DNA from 4 places in the Methylobacterium sp. E-041 genome. Region 3 is predicted to be linked to each of the others. Evidence: predicted binding sites of a transcription regulator. Region 3 holds the regulator's gene; each other region holds the start of a gene.

Region 1 (4,286 bases), on a different contig from region 3:
GAGCGGAGAGGATGGGAAGGAGGAGCGTGCGCGCGATATACGTCAGTGTCGTTGACATATTCCAGGCCGGTTGGTACCCGTCAACCCCGCCGGCGCCGCCCGCATGCGCGCCCATCGACATCGTCCCCGCCGAAGGGCCCGCAGGTTGCGCGGGCCGCGACGATTTCCAGGAAGACGTTCCCATGTCCGTGATCCCGTTCGACGAGCGCGAGGGCACCATCTGGTTCGACGGCGCCATGGTGCCGTGGCGGGACGCCAAGATCCACGTGCTGAGCCACGGGCTGCATTACGGCTCGTCGGTGTTCGAGGGCGAGCGCGCCTATGGCGGGGTGATCTTCAAGAGCCTCGCCCATGCCGAGCGCCTGCGCCGCTCCGCCGAGCTGCTCGACTTCGCGGTGCCGTATTCGGCCGCCGAGATCGTCGCGGCCAAGGAGGCCGTGCTCAAGGTCAGCGGCCTGCAGGACGCGTATCTCCGCCCGGTCGCCTGGCGCGGCTCGGAGATGATGGGCGTCTCGGCCCAGGGCAACACCATCCACCTGGCGATCGCCGCCTGGGAATGGCCGAGCTACTTCGACGCCGCCACCAAGATGAAGGGCATCCGCCTCGACATCGCCGAGTATCGCCGGCCCGATCCCCGCACCGCCCCCTGCGCCTCGAAGGCGGCGGGCCTGTACATGATCTGCACGATCTCCAAGCACCGGGCGGAGAACAAGGGCTATGCCGACGCGCTGATGCTCGACTTCGAGGACAACGTCGCCGAGTGCACCGGCGCCAACGTGTTCTTCATCCGCGACGGGGCGATCCACACCCCCACCGCCGACCGCTTCCTCAACGGCATCACCCGGCAGACGGTGATCGAGCTGGCCCGCCGCCGCGGCCTCGCGGTCACCGAGCGCCGCATCCGCCCCGAGGAGATGGCCGACTTCTCGGAATGCTTCATCACCGGCTCGGCCGCCGAGGTCACCCCGGTCTCCGAGATCGGGCCCTACCGGTTCGCGCCGGGCGCGATCACCCGCACGCTGATGGACGACTACCTCGCCGAGGTGCAGCCGCAGGCGCGCGCAGCCTGAAGGTTCGCGCGGCCTGAGGCGTCTTATCCCCCGCCGGTTCCGGCCGGCGGGGAACCTCGGGGATGCGCGCCGCGTTCTGACGGAACATTCCATGAACGCGTGAGTGCCCGATGACCAAGGCCGCTGCCAAGACCACGGCGAAGTCCGATTCGAAGTCCGACGCCAAGTCCGACACGAAGTCCGCTTCGAACGAGAACCCGAAGACCGACCCGAAGGACGTGTCGAACCAGATCAAGGATCCCGACCAGTGGACCACCGGCGGCGAGCCGATGACCGGTGCGCAGGCCTCCTATCTCAAGACCCTGTCGGAGGAGACCAAGGAGCCCGAGGCGTTCGATCCCGACATCGACAAGGCCGAGGCCTCCAAGCGCATCGACGCCCTGCGCAAGGAAGCCGGCCACGGCTGAGCGGGGCGAAGGCGCCCGCGCGGGCCCGCTCCCGACGGGTCGCCCGAGCGCCCATCCCCTCTCGCCGCAAGCGGGGGAGGGGACCCGCAAAACGGCCGGTCGCACGGATCCTGCTTCGGCGGATGCCGCGACCGTCGCCCGTCGCCGATCGAGTTAAAACATCCTCAAGGTCGCGCGGGTAGGGTCGCCGTGTGCCGGTTCGGCCGAGGAAGGCGATCATCGATGTCGAGGACGGTCGTCGAACTGTCGAAAGGGGCCGGAGCCGTGCCGCCGAAGCGCCGCTTCGCCGCCGACGCGCGCGGCGCGACGAGCATCGAGTATGCCCTGATCTCGGGGCTGGTCTTCCTGGCCATCGTCGGCAGCCTGCGCCTCTACGCGTCCAAGGTCAGCACCGTCTACCAGACCATCGGAAACGCGGTCAGCCAGAACTGACCAACCTCAGCGCGTCCCCGGCCGACCCTTGCGCGACCGGTGCGACGCGTCCGGCTCCGAGGCGGGGTCGGCGTTCGGCGTCGTGCCCGAGGGCTTGGCCGCGGCCGCCTTGGCGGGGTCGGCCTCGGCCCAGAACGCCTCGAACAGGCCCTGCATCGCCTTGACGTTCTGTTCCTGAACCTCGGCGCCGGTCTTCAGCATCTGCTGGAACATGCCGCCGGCGGCATCGGGTTCCGGCTTCGGTGCGGGCTTCGAGACCTGGGGCTTCGAGACCGGGGGCCTGGCGGCCTGCTTCTGCGCCTCCGGCGCGGCCTGCGCCGGGACGAACGCCTTCATCATCTCGGCCCAGCCCGGCGCGACCGCGAACGGCGAGGGCGCCGGGGCGGGCGCCGCCTTGGCCTCCGGAGCCTGCTGGTTCAGCAGCATGTGGACGATGCTCGCGACCACCGCGCCGGCCATCATCGGCAGCATCTGGCGCAGCACCTGCGAGCCGACGCCGCTGGCCGAGGAGGCCTGCTGCAGGATCGCCTGGGTGAGGGCCGGCGAGCCGAACATCTGCCCGAGCATGGTCTCGGCCGGGCTGGGTGCCGGGCTCGCGGCGGGGCGGGCGCCGGCCAGCCCGAACATCTGCGACAGGCCGGTCGGGTCGGGGACGGCGCTGCGCTGCAGCCCGAGCGCGAAGGCCGGCATCAGGGCCTCCATCGCCCGGCGCGTCTGCTCGGGGGTGAGGCCGAACTGCTGCGCCACACTCTGCATCCCGGCGCCGTTCTGGGCCTGAAGCATGTCGAGCGGGTTGAACATCACGCGGCCTTGGTCTGTTCGCCGCGCGGAAAACCGCATCGCGGGCCGCGCGTTCCAAGTCTAGACCCTTATCGACGCCGCTGGCCAGTTGCCGGCCAACGTTCGGGCGCGTCCCGGCGCGATCGGTGCCGCGCATCCACCGGGGATCGCGTCCCGGCCGGGATGCCGGGGACGTCGCGCCTGCCGACGCGACGCGGCGCGCTACACCAGCGCGCCGCCATGGGCCGGGCCGGCGGCGACGCTCGCCTCGGGATCGGGCGCGCGCGCCGGCACCACGACGTCGCGCTCGAGCAGCGTGACCGTGCGGGCGGCCATCAGGATGCCGGCCAGCCCGAAGGCGAGCGAGCCGATGCCGACGCCGGCGAGAACCCCGCGCGGCCCGTACAGGGCGGCGCCCGCGAGCGCCGGCGGCATCGTGCCCAGCGTCGCCCGGCCCCAGTTGAGCAGGGTCGAGCGGAACGGGAAGCCGAGGTTGTTGAACGCGGCGTTGGCCAGGAACAGCAGGCCGTTGAAGAACCACACCCCGCCGCTGACGAGGCAGAAGAAGCCGAACAGGTCGGCGGCGACCCCGTCGAGCGCGAACAGCCGCATCAGCGGGCCGCGGGCGAGCACCAGGGCGGCCCACACCACCGCCACGTAGAGGAAGGTCACGAGCGCGCCGTCGCGGAGCACGCCGCGCATCCGGTCGAAGCGGCGGGCGCCCCAGTTCTGGCCGAGGATCGGGCCGATCGAGCCCGACAGGGCGAACAGCCCGCCGAAGGCCACCGGGGTGAGCCGGTCGATCACCACGTTGGCCGCCACCGCCACCGCGCCGTAGCGGGCCAGCACGTGGGCGAGGAAGGCGCTCGCCACAGACGGCGCGAGGTTGGTGAGCACCGCCGGCAGCGCGATCCGGAACACCAGCGGCGCGTCGGCGACCGTCGCCGCGAGGCTCGCGGGCGCCAGCATCCGGTGCCGGCGCACCCCGTGCCAGCCGATCAGCGCGAAGGTGGCGCGCGCCACGCAGGTGGTGATCGCCGCCCCGTCGACCCCGAGCCCGGCCCCGAAGATCAGCAGCGGATCGAGCCCCACCGTCACCAGCGCGCCGCCGAGCGTCACGAACATCGCCTGGCGCGCGGCGCCGACCGCGCGCAGCAGCCCGGAGAACATCATCCCCGGGCCCATCAGCACGTTCGAGGGCAGGGCGATCCAGAGGAAGCGCTCGGCCACGGTCAGCGTCTCGCCCTCCGCGCCGATCGCCCGCAGCAGCGGGTCGGACAGCGGCAGCAGCAGCGCCACGAGGAGGGCGGAGGCGGCGAGCCCGAGCAGCGTCGACGAGGTCGCGATCCGCCGCGCGCCGTCCCGGTCGCCGGCGCCGATCGCGCGGCTGACCAGGGCGCCGGCGGCGATCATCAGGCCGATGTTGATGGCGATGGCGAAGAACTGGACGATCGCGGCGAAGCCGACCGCGGCGGTGAGGTCGGTGTCGCCGAGCTTCGACACGTAGAGCAGCGACAGCAGGTCGACGACGAACACCGCCATCAGGCCGATCGAGCCGGTGGCGCTCATCACCACCACGTGGCGCAGGATCGAGCCG
Region 2 (4,286 bases), on a different contig from region 3:
AGAAGCCCGGCCGAAAGGCCGGGCTTTTTTCGTCGCACGATCGCGGGCATGAAAAAGCCCGGCCTCGCGGCCGGGCTCCGATCGGACCGCCGTGCCGGGCCGCTCAGATGTCGAGGTCGGTCTTCTCGGCGAAGGCGGCTCGCTCGGAAATGAAGGTGAAGCGGGCTTCCGGCTTGTTGCCCATCAGGCGCTCGACCGCGTCGCCGGTCGATTCGCGCGCCTCGTCGAGGACGGCGACGCGCATCAGGATGCGCTTCTTCGGGTCCATCGTCGTCTCCTTCAGCTGCGCCGGCATCATCTCGCCCAGCCCCTTGAAGCGGCTGATCTCGACCTTGCCGTTCTTGAACACCGTCTTGATCAGCTGCTCCTTGTGGGAGTCGTCGCGGGCGTAGGCGGTCTTGGTGCCCTGCTGCAGCCGATAGAGCGGCGGCATCGCGAGGTAGAGGTGGCCCTTGTCGATGAGCTTCGGCATCTGCCGGTAGAAGAAGGTGATCAGCAGCGAGGCGATGTGGGCGCCGTCGACGTCGGCGTCCGTCATGATGATCACCTTGTCGTAGCGCAGCTCCTCGTCGCGGTACTGACCGCCCGTGCCGCAGCCGAGCGCCAGGGTCAGGTCGCCGATGAGCTGGTTCGCACCGAGCTTGTCGCGGCTGGCCGAGGCAACGTTCAGGATCTTGCCGCGCAGCGGCAGGATCGCCTGCGTGGCCCGGTCGCGCGCCTGCTTGGCCGAGCCGCCGGCCGAGTCGCCCTCGACGATGAAGATTTCCGAGCCCGCGGTGCCGGCGGCCGAGCAATCGGCGAGCTTGCCGGGGAGCCGCAGCTTGCGCGTCGCGGTCTTGCGCGCAACCTCCTTCTCCTGGCGTCGGCGCAGGCGCTCCTCGGCCCGGTCGATCACCCAGTCGAGTACCTTGTTGGCCTGGGCCGGCGACGCGGCGAGCCAATGGTCGAAGGCGTCGCGGATCGCGGTCTCGACGATGCGCGACGCCTCGACGGTGGCGAGCTTGTCCTTGGTCTGGCCCTGGAACTCCGGCTCGCGGATGAAGACCGACAGCATGGAGGCGCAGGTCGCCATCACGTCGTCGGTGGTCACCGCCGTCATGCGCTTGGCCTGGTTCACCCGCTCGGCGTGCTCGCGCAGCGCCCGCAGCAGCGCGACGCGCAGGCCGGATTCGTGGGTGCCGCCCTCGGGCGTCGGGATGGTGTTGCAGTACGAGGCGGAGACGCCGTCGTCGTGGACCATCCAGGCCACGGCCCATTCGAGCGAGCCGTGCGAGCCGGGCTTTGTGATCTTGCCGGAGAAGATCGCGTCGGTGACGAGCTCCTTGCCCTCGATGTCGCGGGCGAGGTAGTCGCGCAGGCCGCCGGGGAAGCGGTGCACCGCCTCGGCCGGGATGTCGGTGCCCTCGATCAGCGCCGGCGCACACCGCCACCGGATCTCGACGCCGCCGAACAGGTAGGCCTTCGAGCGCGCCATCTTGAACAGGCGGCGCGGGTCGAACGCCAGCGAGCCGAAGATCTGCGCGTCGGGATGGAAGCGGATGCGCGTGCCGCGCCGGTTCTGCACCCGCCCGACGGTTTCCAACCCGCCCTGCGCATGACCGCGCGAAAAACTCTGGCGGTAGAGCGTCTGGTTGCGCGCGACCTCGACCTCCAGGAGGTCGGACAGCGCGTTCACCACCGAGATGCCGACGCCATGCAGGCCGCCGCTGGTCTCGTAGACCTTCGAGTCGAACTTCCCGCCCGCATGCAGCGTCGTCATAATGACTTCGAGCGCGGACTTGCCGGGAAACTTCGGGTGCGGGTCGATCGGGATGCCGCGGCCGTTGTCGGTGACGACGAGCGCGCCGGTCTCCTCCAGCTCGACCTCGATGAAGCTGGCGTGGCCCGCCACCGCCTCGTCCATCGAATTGTCGATCACCTCCGAGAACAGGTGGTGCAGCGCCCGCTCGTCGGTGCCGCCGATATACATGCCGGGCCGGCGCCGCACCGGCTCCAGCCCCTCCAGCACCTCGATGTCGGACGCGGTGTAGCCGGCCTCCGGACCGGCGAGCGGCTCGAGCGCCGCCATCGGCGCCGTCGGCTTGCGCCGGCGCTCGGACGAGGGCAGGGGCGCGGCGGGCGAGGGATCCGTGGCCGAAGGCTTGGCCAGCGAAGAATGGGTGGGCGAAGAATGGGCAGCGGCCTTCGCGCCCGGCCCGAACAGGTCGATGGGGGCGTCGCTCAACCGACGGGCTCCAGGCTTCGGGTCACGTCTCGCATGGGCTTTCATCCGCTCACGATACCGGAACAAAACGGAAACATCAAAGGCGATCGCAGGCCGAATCCGCTATGCAGCTTCGCATGTGCCGCGCGAACCCTCCAAACGCTGCGATGCAACCGTCATCGGGGTGATGCGCAGATCCGGTTAAGATCGCCTCACGCTGCAATTTCGCGCGGAACCGGCGGCACGATCCTGAATTATATCACAAGATCTTCGCCGTAACGAGGGCTGGGACGCCGCCGATGACGACTGCTTCGATCGAAGCCCGAACCCTGATCCTCGCCCGCCTCGAGCGCGCCGCCGGGCAAGCCTTCGGATGCGAGCAGGACGCTGCGCCCGTCTCTCGCGCGGCCTTCGTCAATCCGACGACGATCGCCCTGGCGACATTCGCGACGGCCTTCGCCGCGACGATCAGCTACCTCGTCTAAGACCTGCGACGCGCCTGGCGCGGACCGCCGGCAAGCCGCGCCGCCGGCGGTTCAGCCACTGGCCTTCTTGCTCGCGGCCGGCTTCGCAGCGGCCTTGCCCGCAGCGGCCTTCGGCGTGGCGCGCTTCTTCGCGGCGGGTTTGGCGGAGGTTTTGGAAGCGGTCTTCACCGTCCCGACCTCGCCGTCCTTGGCCGCCTTTGCCGGCTTGCGCGCCGTGGCCTTCGCACCCCGCGCCGGCGCGGCCTTGCGGCCGCGGCTCGGCTTGCCCCCGCCGGCCGCGCGCTTGGCGTTGACGAGGTCGATGCCCTCGGCGAGCGTCAGCGCCTCGGCGGCCATCGATTTCGGCAGGGTCGCGTTGACCTCGCCGTCGGTGACGTAGGCGCCGTACTTGCCGGCCTTCACCACCAGCTCGCGACCCGTCGCCTCGTCCTTGCCGATCGGGCGGCCGGGATCCGAGGACGGGCGGCCGCGGCCGCCGCCCTGTTCCTTGGCGACGATCAGGTCGATCGCCCGGTTGGCGCCGACCTCGAGCACGTCGTCGTCCTTGCCCAGGTTCGCGTAGGTCTTGCCGTGCTGGACGTAGGGCCCGAACCGGCCGAGATTGGCCAGGATCGGCTCGCCGGTCTCCGGGTGCCGGGCGACCTCGCGCGGCAGCGACAGCAGCCGCAGCGCCTTCTCCAGGTCGACCATCGACGGCGTCACGCCCTTCGGCAGCGACGAGCGCTTGGGCTTGGCCGCGTCCTTCTCGGTCGAGGCCTCGCCGAGCTGGACGAACGGGCCGAACCGTCCGTCGCGGATCGTCACCGGCAATCCGCTCACCGGATCGTTGCCGAGCACCCGCGTGCCGGGCGGGCTGCCGTCCGGCGATGAGCCGTCGCCCTCGCCCTCGATGCCCGCGGCCGAGAGCTGCCGGGTGAACTTGCATTCCGGGTAGTTCGAGCAGCCGACGAAGGAGCCGAACTTGCCGAGCTTCAGCGAGAGCTGGCCCGAGCCGCAGGTCGGGCAGGTGCGCGGGTTCGAGCCGTCGGCCTTCTCCGGGAAGATGTGGTCGCCAAGAAGCGTGTTCAGCGCCTCCAGCACCTCGGTGACGCGCAGCTCCTTGGTGCCGCCGACGGCGGCCGAGAAGTCGCGCCAGAAGTCGCGCAGCACGTCGCGCCAGTCGATCTCGGCGTTCGAGACCCGGTCGAGCTGGCCTTCGAGGTCGGCGGTGAAGTCGTACTCGACGTAGCGCTTGAAGAAGCTCTCGAGGAAGCCGGTCACGAGCCGGCCCTTGTCCTCGGGCTGCAGGCGCTTCTTCTCGATCTTGACGTATTCGCGGTCGCGCAGGGTCTGTAGCACCGCGGCGTAGGTCGAGGGCCGGCCGATACCGAGCTCCTCCATGCGCTTGACGAGGCTGGCCTCGGAGAAGCGCGGCGGCGGCTCGGTGAAGTGCTGGGTCGAGGCGATGCGCTCGCGCTTCAGCGCCTCGCCGGCCTTCATCGGCGGCAGGCGCTTGCCGTCCTCGTCCTCCTCGTCGTCCTTGCCCTCCTGGTAAAGGGTGAGGAAGCCGTCGAACTTCACGACCTGACCGGTGGCGCGCAGGTCGATCCGGCGCGGGC
Region 3 (4,286 bases):
GCCGCAGCTCGAACTGCTGCAGGGCGGCGACCACCTTGCCGATCCGCTGGCCGGTGATGTCCTGGAAGGCGCAGGCCTCGAAGATCGTGCCGATGCCGCTCTCGACCGCGGCGCGGTATTCCGGCCCGTCCGGGAGCGCCAGCATCGACTCGGCCGCCTCCATGATGGTGTTGGTGGCGCCGGCGGTCGCGGCGAGGACGTTGCCGAGCTCCTCGTGCGCCATCGGGATGCGGTCGTGCGTCAGCTCGTTGGCGCGCAGGGCCGCGATCTCGTCGCGCACGTGGGCGATGTAGTCCGCGATCTCGATCAACTCGGACACCATGGTCGCCGGGTTGATCGTCGCGCCGAGCGGTCTTTGCAAACCCATCGTCAGCATTCCTCCGCGTGTCGGCCCCGAAAGGTCGGTCAGGCGCCGCAGACCGCCTCGATCTTGCTCTTCAGGGTCGCGGCGTTGAACGGCTTGACGATGTAGTTGTTCACGCCGGCCTTCTTGGCGGCGATGACGTTCTCGGTCTTCGACTCGGCGGTGACCATGATGAACGGCGTGGTGCGCAGGCCCTCGTCGGCGCGGACGTGGCGAAGCAGCTCGTAGCCGGTCATCGGCTCCATGTTCCAGTCGGAGATCACGAGGCCGTACTTGCGGCCCTTGAGGCGCGCCAGCGCGGCCGTGCCGTCGGAGGCGTCGTCGACCTCCTCGAAGCCGAGCTGCTTGAGCAGGTTGCGGATGATGCGAACCATCGTCTGGTAGTCGTCGACGACCAGGATCGGCATGCTGAGATCGAGGGCCATGGTCAAACTGCTCCGGTGTCTCCGAATCGCCGGCTCGGCCGTCGGCGTCGGTCACGCAATGTCGGGAGGCGCTGTCGCTGGTCGCACCTCATGCCCGGGACCTTACGCCGGGCGGCATTGCGAAGCGGTTAATCGCGCTGCGATCGGCGCACCCACTCGGATAGGCGGCGCGGCCGCCTTTACCGACGCGCTCGGCTGCGTGATGACGATGCCCCCAGCCGCGACGTCGCCCGGACGCCGCGGCAGAGCGGGCAGCCCGCCGGCACCGGCCCGGCCGCGGAGAAGGATCGCCGCCCCATGCGCAAGGTCGTCATCAGCGAGTTCATGGACGAGGCCGCGATCGCGGCGGAGCTCGCGGGGTTCGAGCCGCTCTACGATCCGACCCTGGTCGACCGGCCGGACGCCCTGCGCGCGGCGCTCGCGGGCGCGTCCGGGCTGATCGTCCGCAACCGCACGCAGGTGCGCGCGGGCCTGCTCGCGGCGGCACCCGACCTCAGGGTGGTGGGCCGCCTCGGCGTCGGGCTCAACAACATCGATCTGGCCGCCTGCGCCGCCCGCGGGATCGCGGTCCATCCCGCGACCGGCGCCAACGACGGCGCGGTGGCCGAGTACGTGATCGGCACCGCGTTGCTGCTGCTGCGCGGCGCCTACGGCGCGAGCGCGCAGGTCGCCGCGGGCGCGTGGCCGCGCAACGCGCTGATGGGACGCGAGATCGCCGGCAAGCGCCTCGGCCTCGTCGGCTTCGGCGCGATCGCCCGCGAGACCGCCCGCCGTGCGGCGGCCCTCGACATGACCGTCGCCGCCTTCGACCCGCACCTTGCGCCCGACGACGCCGCGTGGCGCCCGGCGCACGGCGCGGTGGAGAGCCTAACCCTTGACGCGCTGGTCGCAACGAGCGACGTGCTCTCGCTGCACGTGCCGCTGACCGAGGCGACGCGCGACATGATCGGGCCGGCGGCGATCGCCCGGATGCGGCCGGGCGCGATCCTGATCAACGCCGCCCGCGGGGGCGTCGTGGACGAGGCCGCGGTCGCCGCGGCGCTTCGGTCCGGGCACCTCGGCGGGGCGGCGCTCGACGTGTTCGCCCAGGAGCCCGTGGACGCCGCGGGCGGCGCGGCGCTGATCGACGTGCCGAACCTCATCCTGACCCCGCACATCGCCGGCGTGACGCGGGAATCGAACGTGCGCGTCTCGGCGGTCACCGCCCGCGCCGTGCGCCGCAGCCTCGAGGGCTGAGCCCCGCAGCGCAGCGATCGAAAAGGGGCTCGGCGCGCGACGAAATTCGACGCACCGGTCGGATGGGCCGATGAGAACCCTTGCGGAACACTTGACGAACGTTTAACGTGTTCGTGTTTTGTTTCTGCGGCTCAACCTTCGTGTGGCCGCGCATTCTTGCGAGCCGCGCCGATGCTGACCCGTAAACAGCTGGATCTCCTGCGATTCATCGACGAGCGGATGCGCGAGGACGGTGTTCCGCCGTCGTTCGACGAGATGAAGGATGCCCTCGATCTCAAGTCGAAATCCGGCATCCACCGGCTGATCACCGCCCTGGAGGAGCGCGGCTTCCTGCGCCGGCTTCCGAATCGGGCTCGGGCGATCGAGGTGCTGCGCATGCCCGACGGCGCCGGCCGCTCCAGCGCGCCCGCCCCGGTGCCGGCAGCTCCCGCCGCGCCGCGCCGGTTCACCCCGAGCGTGGTCGAGGGCGGGCGCTCGAAGGCCGTGCCGCCGCGTCCTTCCACGACGCAGATGGTCGACGACAGCGGTCGCGCGGTGTCGATCCCGGTGATGGGCCGGATCGCGGCCGGCACGCCGATCTCGGCGATCCAGAACCAGAGCCACGCGATCACCATGTCGCCGGACTTCCTGGCCGGCGGCGAGCACTACGCCCTGGAGGTCCGCGGCGACTCGATGGTCGAGGCGGGCATCCTCGACGGCGACCTCGTGGTCATCCGCAAGCAGGACACCGCCAACACCGGCGACATCATCGTGGCGCTGATCGACGACGAGGAGGCGACGCTGAAGCGGCTGCGCCGTCGCGGCTCCTCGATCGCGCTCGAAGCGGCGAACCCGGCCTACGAGACCCGCGTGCTCGGGCCGGATCGGGTGCAGATCCAGGGCCGCCTGGTCAGCCTCGTGCGCCGTTACTGAAGGGTCTCGCCCGGCATCTCCGGGTTCGGGCCGTCCGCGGTCGGATCGTCGGGTGCCGGGTCGGCCTCCTCCGCCCGGGGGGGCGGGGCGGCCATGCCCTGGAACGGGACGTCCTTCGGCTTGGGCTCGGCCGCGGGCGACGATCCGCCCGCTGCCGCGTCATCCGTTCCCTGGGGCGGGGGACGGACCATCGCGGGGCGCCACGGCAGCGTCCGTCCCGGCTCATGCGTGTCGGCCAGAATGAAGCCATTCGGCTCGACGCGGATCGCCGCGGCGCCGTGGCTGGCGAGGTAGGCGCGATCGATGACGAGGGCGGCGGCGCAGCCCGGCGGTGCGGCGAGCGCCGTGATCAGCACCGAGGCCTTGGCGCAATCCTGCGCGAAGCCGCGGCGATCCTTCAGAAGCGCCACCGCGCGCCCGTCGGCCAACCGAAGCGTGCATCCGATCCGATCGCAGGCGGGACCGCCCGTCGCCTGCGCGCCCGGCCTGCCGTCGCCGTCGGCCTTCAGCCACTGCTCCAGCACGAAGTTCGACGGGCGCCCGAGGGCGACGAGGCTGCCGTCGGCGCGGCGCACCGCCGCCCCGCTGCCCTGGCGGTCGACGTAGATGTCGTAGCGGGCCGGCATCGTCGCTAGGCCGAGCCCGAGCAGCGCCGGCGGCAGGGCGAGCCAGCGAAGGCGCGAGACCGGGAGCGTCGCGAGCAGCAGCCCCGCGGCGAGGCACCCGAGCGCGGCGGTGCCGAAGGCCGGGACCACGACGTTGGCGCGCCCGAGCCCCTGGATCCAGCCGGAGATGGTCAGCATGCCGCGCACCGCCAGTCCCATCAGCCACCAGACCGGCTGGTCGAGGGCGAACGGGTAGGCGACGATGCCCAGCACCGCCGCCGGCATCACCGCGAGCGAGACCAGCGGCAGGGTGAGCGCGTTGCCGATCAGCCCGTAGGGTTGGACGGTCTGGAAGTGGTAGGTGGCGAAGGGCGCGGTCGCGACCTGCGCCACGAGCGTCGTGCCGAGTGTGCCGACCACCGTCGTCAGCGACAGCGCGATCAGCCGGCCGATCCGCCCGGCCCCGTCGCGGCGGAACATCCCTCCATCGATCAGGCGGGCGCAGGCGATGAGGCCGGCCACCGCCCCGAACGACATCTGGAAGCTCGGGCCGAGCAAGCCTTCCGGCTCGTGCGAGAGCGCGATGAGCGCGGCGAGAGCGAGGTTGCGCATGCTGAGCGCCGGGCGATCGACCAGGATCGCCCCGAGCATGATCAGGGTCATCACGAGGGAACGCTCGGCCGCGATGTCCCAGCCGGAGAAGACGCAGTAGGCGGTGACCCCGACCATCGCCAGCGCCGCGGC
Region 4 (4,286 bases), on a different contig from region 3:
ATCCCGGCGGCACGACGTCGTGCCGGCATTCCGGGTAGTCCTGCCGGGCGACCGAGGCGATGCTGTCCGCCAGACGCGGCGCGTCGCCGGAGGCGACGGTGAGCACGTGCAGCCGCGGCCACGGGCGTCCGTCCGGCAAGGTGTCCGGGCGCGCGAGCGCGAAGGCGGATCGGCCATAGGGCCAATCCGCGACGCCGTGGGCGGTTTCGAGATCCGGGTCGTAGGGAACGTCGGTCACGACGGGGGCGGGCGGCTCTGCGCGACGCATCGCGGGGCCGCGATGATGCCGGAGGATTGGTTTCGATCGCCTTCCGGCCCTGGGATCAGCCGGCGACGCGAATTCCCGCCGCGCCCGCCTCCGCCCGCCCGACGATCGCCGCCGCCGGATGCCCGGCGGCGCGGATGCGGGCGAGGATCGCGTCTGCGCGCTCGGGGGCGCAGGCGACGAGCAGGCCGCCCGAGGTCTGCGGATCGGTAAGCAGGTGCCGCGCCCATTCGGGGAAGCCGTCCTCCAGCGCGACCTCGCCGCCGAACGCGGTCCAGTTGCGGTGGGACGCGCCGGCGACGAAGTTGCCCCGGGCGAGCGTTTCGGCCGAGGGCAGCAGCGGCACGGACGGCCAGTCGATCACGAGGCGGCAGCCGGCGCCGCGCGCAAACTCGAGGCCGTGCCCGAGCAGGCCGAAGCCGGTGACGTCGGTGATGGCGTGCACGTCCGGGTCGGCGGCCAGCTCGGTGCCGACCTTGTTCAGTAGCGTCGTCGTCGCGACGAACGCGGCGTAGCCGCCCTCCGGCAGGGCGTCGCGCTTGATCGCGGCGGAATAGACGCCGACGCCGAGGGGTTTGGTCAGGATCAGCGCGTCGCCGACCCGCGCGTCGGCGTTGCGGCGCACGTCCTCGCGGCGGCAGGTGCCGATCACCGCCAGGCCGTAGATCGGCTCCGGCGTGTCGATCGAGTGCCCGCCAGCGATCGGGATGCCGGCCTCGGCGCAGGTCGCCGCGCCGCCCTTCAGGATCTCGGCGACGATCTCGGGCGCGATCTTGCCGACCGGCATCCCGAGGATGGCCAGCGCCATGATCGGGCGGCCGCCCATCGCGTAGACGTCGGAGATCGCGTTGGTGGCGGCGATCCGGCCGAAATCGCGCGGGTCGTCGACCATCGGCGTGAAGAAGTCGGTGGTGGCGATGACGCAGGTGCCGTCGTCGAGCGCCCAGACCGCGGCGTCGTCAGCGGTCTCGTTGCCGACGAGCAGGCGCTCGAACGGGCCGGCGATCGGCTGGTCGGCGAGCAGCGACCGTAGGATCGCCGGGTCGAGCTTGCAGCCGCAGCCGCCGCCGTGGGCGAGGCTGGTGAGGCGGACGGGGGTCGCATCCATGAGGGCACCGCGCGTTCGAACGGACAGGGGTCGCTGGTCGGTGCCGATACCATGGATCGCGGGTTCGGCGCGCCTCGCCCCGCGCGCCGCACGCCGCACGCCGGGAAGGATGGGACAATCGCGGGCAGGCGCCCATATTCCGGTCGTTCAACCCGGAGACGGCCCGATGCCCGATACGCCCGCCCGCAGCTTCGTCCCCCTGTCGATCGCGGTGCTGACCGTCTCGGACACGCGCCGGCCGGAGGACGACCGCTCCGGCGACACCCTGGTGCAGCGGCTGACCGAGGCCGGCCACAGGCTCGCGGCGCGCGCGATCGTGCCGGACGAGGCGACGGCGATCCGCGGGACGGTCGAGGGCTGGACGCGCGATCCCGGAATCGACGTGGTGATCACCACCGGCGGCACCGGCTTCACCGGCCGCGACGTCACGCCCGAGGCGCTGGAGCCGCTGTTCGAGAAGCGGATGGACGGCTTCTCGGCGGTGTTCCACCGCATCTCCTACGACAAGATCGGCACCTCGACGCTGCAGTCGCGGGCGACGGCCGGGGTCGCCAACGCCACCTACGTCTTCGTGCTGCCGGGCTCGCCGGGCGCCTGCCGCGACGCCTGGGACGGGATCCTGGTCAGCCAGCTCGACTACCGGCACCGCCCCTGCAACTTCGTCGAGATCATGCCGCGCCTGGACGAGCACCTTCGGCGGGGCGCCTCGCTCACGGCCTGAGGATCACATCCGGTCGATCCGCGCGATCAGGCGCCGCGGCACCAGCCGCGGGGCGAAGGTTCCGATCTCGGTGAGGCGATCGCGGCGGACGAGGTCGCCGGGCCGCGCCGCACCCGCGCCGAGCAGCGCCTCGGCCCGAATGGCCAGCCGCGTCGCCAGCCCGGCATGCGGGCGGGACAATCGCCCCAGGGCGTCGGCCGGCGCTGTGCCGACGAAGCGGTCGAGGGTGCGGATCCAGCCGTCGCCGGGCACGTCGCCCGCCTCCAGGCACAGCACCCAGTCGCGGCGCGCGACCGCCGCGCCGGCGAACCACCGATCCGATCCAGGCGGCGGCACCACCAGGGTCGCGCCGGTCGCGTCGGCGATCGTGTCGACCGCCTCGCCCATCGCGGCGGCGACGATCACGGCGTCGCCCACGAGCCCGGCGGCCACGCCTCCGACGAGGGCGCCCAGGGTGTCGGCCAGACGGTCGATCGCATCGGCGTCGCCGGGGTCGGCGACATGAACCAGGGCGGAGATCATGGCCGCGCATACCGTATTTTCGCCGGGCGCGGGCAGGCCGGCTCGACGCGGCGGCCCAGCGTTGCACCACAGCCACAAAGCCCGAGAAACTGCCTAAAATCGAGGCGTATCCGACCAGTCTTGTTCCTGTTATGTTCCATGTGAAACTCGCTTCCGCCGGGGTGATGCCAGTCCGATGTCCACACCCCGTCCTCCGCTCGGCACCGAATCCCCGCCGCGACGCCGGCTCGCCGCGACGTCGGAAACGCTGCGCGGCCGGGGCGCCACCGCCAACCCGGGCGGGCGCTTCGAGGCGATCCGCCGCGAGGCCGCCGACGACGGCTGGCCGGCGGACGAGCCCGCACCGGCCAGACGCACCGAGGTGACGCTGGAGCGGGCGAGCGGGATCATTTCCCGCAACACCTCGCCCGACATCTCGTTCGACCGCTCGATCAACCCCTATCGCGGCTGCGAGCACGGCTGCGTCTACTGCTTCGCCCGGCCGAACCACGCCTATGCCGGCCTGTCGCCCGGGCTCGACTTCGAGACGAAGCTCTTCGCCAAGCCGGACGCCGCGCGCCTGCTCGAGCGGGAGCTGTCGGCACCGGGCTACGCGCCGCGGACCATCGCTCTCGGAACGGCGACCGACCCGTATCAGCCGATCGAGCGCGAGCACCGCATCACCCGGGAGATCCTCGAGGTGCTGGCCCGCCTGCGCCATCCCGTCGGCATCGTGACGAAGTCGAACCTCGTCACCCGCGACATCGACATCTTGGCCGGGATGGCGGAGCGGAACCTCGTGAAGGTGGCGATGTCGGTGACGACCCTCGATCCGGTGCTCGCCCGGAAGATGGAGCCGCGCGCGCCGCATCCGCGCAAGCGCCTGGAGGCGATCCGGGTGCTCAGCCGAGCCGGCGTGCCGGTGATGGTGATCGTCGCGCCGATCATCCCCTCGCTCAACGATCACGAGATCGAGGCGATCCTGACGGAGGCCCGCGCCTGCGGCGCGCGGGAGGCGAACCACGTGCTGCTGCGCCTGCCGCACGAGCTGAAGGACCTCGTCGCCGACTGGTTCGCCGAGCACTATCCCGGGCGGCAGCGCCACGTGTTCTCCCTGGTCGAGCAGGCCCGCGGCGGCCGCGAATACGATGCCACGTTCGGCAAGCGGATGACCGGGGAGGGCGCCTACGCCGGCCTGATCGCGACGCGGATGCGGCTGGCCAAGGCGCGTCTCGGCTATGCGCAGACCCGCATCACCCTCGACACCTCGGCCTTCGCCAAGCCCGGCGAGCAGTTCTCGCTGCTGTGACGGGGGCGAAGGCGGCGATCGAGCAATGCTCCGCGGCGGCAGGACGGCTGAATCGTTTTGGCATCGACGGACGACCTCAGGCATCTCGCAAACGAACGCGACCTAATCGGCGCCCGCGATGTTCGCTCCGCCATCGCCGTACGCCCGCGTGAAACTCAGCCGGTGATGCGGGGTGCGGCCGTGGGTCCTGAGGCCGGCGAGGTGCACCGGGGCGCCGTAGCCGACATTACGCTCCCAGCCGTAATGCGGGTGGCGTCGGGCCAGCACCCGCATCAGCGCATCGCGAAACGTCTTGGCGACGATCGAGGCGGCGGCGATCTGCGGCACCGCGCGGTCGCCGCCGACGACCGCACGGCAGGGCTGCGGCAGGCCGGGAACCGCG

What was found. Region 3 encodes LexA, which represses DNA repair genes until DNA is damaged. Its sites were predicted from a motif close to TGTTCNNNNTGTGTTCNG; they were not measured.
Region 1: a site for LexA is predicted at 1,151-1,168, ahead of MKK70_RS30390 (DUF3072 domain-containing protein). Genes of this name have one in related genera too.
Region 2: a site for LexA is predicted at 2,283-2,300, ahead of parE (DNA topoisomerase IV subunit B). Genes of this name have one in related genera too.
Region 4: a site for LexA is predicted at 2,738-2,755, ahead of MKK70_RS23460 (PA0069 family radical SAM protein). Genes of this name have one in related genera too.

Annotation. Positions count from the first base shown of each region.
Region 1 is NZ_JAKSYQ010000304.1:29,046-33,331, reverse strand. It holds gene MKK70_RS30395 (branched-chain amino acid aminotransferase) at 183-1,070, shown strand; gene MKK70_RS30390 (DUF3072 domain-containing protein) at 1,181-1,477, shown strand; gene MKK70_RS30385 (Flp family type IVb pilin) at 1,700-1,909, shown strand; gene MKK70_RS30380 (DUF937 domain-containing protein) at 1,916-2,710, opposite strand; gene MKK70_RS30375 (MATE family efflux transporter) at 2,912-4,258, opposite strand.
Region 2 is NZ_JAKSYQ010000214.1:40,147-44,432, reverse strand. It holds gene parE (DNA topoisomerase IV subunit B) at 104-2,224, opposite strand; gene MKK70_RS20015 (hypothetical protein) at 2,503-2,688, shown strand; gene topA (type I DNA topoisomerase) at 2,740-4,286, opposite strand, start outside.
Region 3 is NZ_JAKSYQ010000299.1:68,827-73,112, reverse strand. It holds gene MKK70_RS28415 (protein phosphatase CheZ) at 1-367, opposite strand, end outside; gene MKK70_RS28410 (response regulator) at 406-789, opposite strand; gene MKK70_RS28405 (NAD(P)-dependent oxidoreductase) at 1,087-2,025, shown strand; gene lexA (transcriptional repressor LexA) at 2,197-2,937, shown strand; partial or broken gene MKK70_RS28395 (ComEC/Rec2 family competence protein) at 2,931-4,286, opposite strand, start outside.
Region 4 is NZ_JAKSYQ010000263.1:5,665-9,950, reverse strand. It holds gene MKK70_RS23480 (glycosyltransferase) at 1-238, opposite strand, end outside; gene selD (selenide, water dikinase SelD) at 324-1,373, opposite strand; gene moaB (molybdenum cofactor biosynthesis protein B) at 1,540-2,094, shown strand; gene MKK70_RS23465 (hypothetical protein) at 2,098-2,616, opposite strand; gene MKK70_RS23460 (PA0069 family radical SAM protein) at 2,792-3,904, shown strand; gene MKK70_RS23455 (ribonuclease HII) at 4,007-4,286, opposite strand, start outside.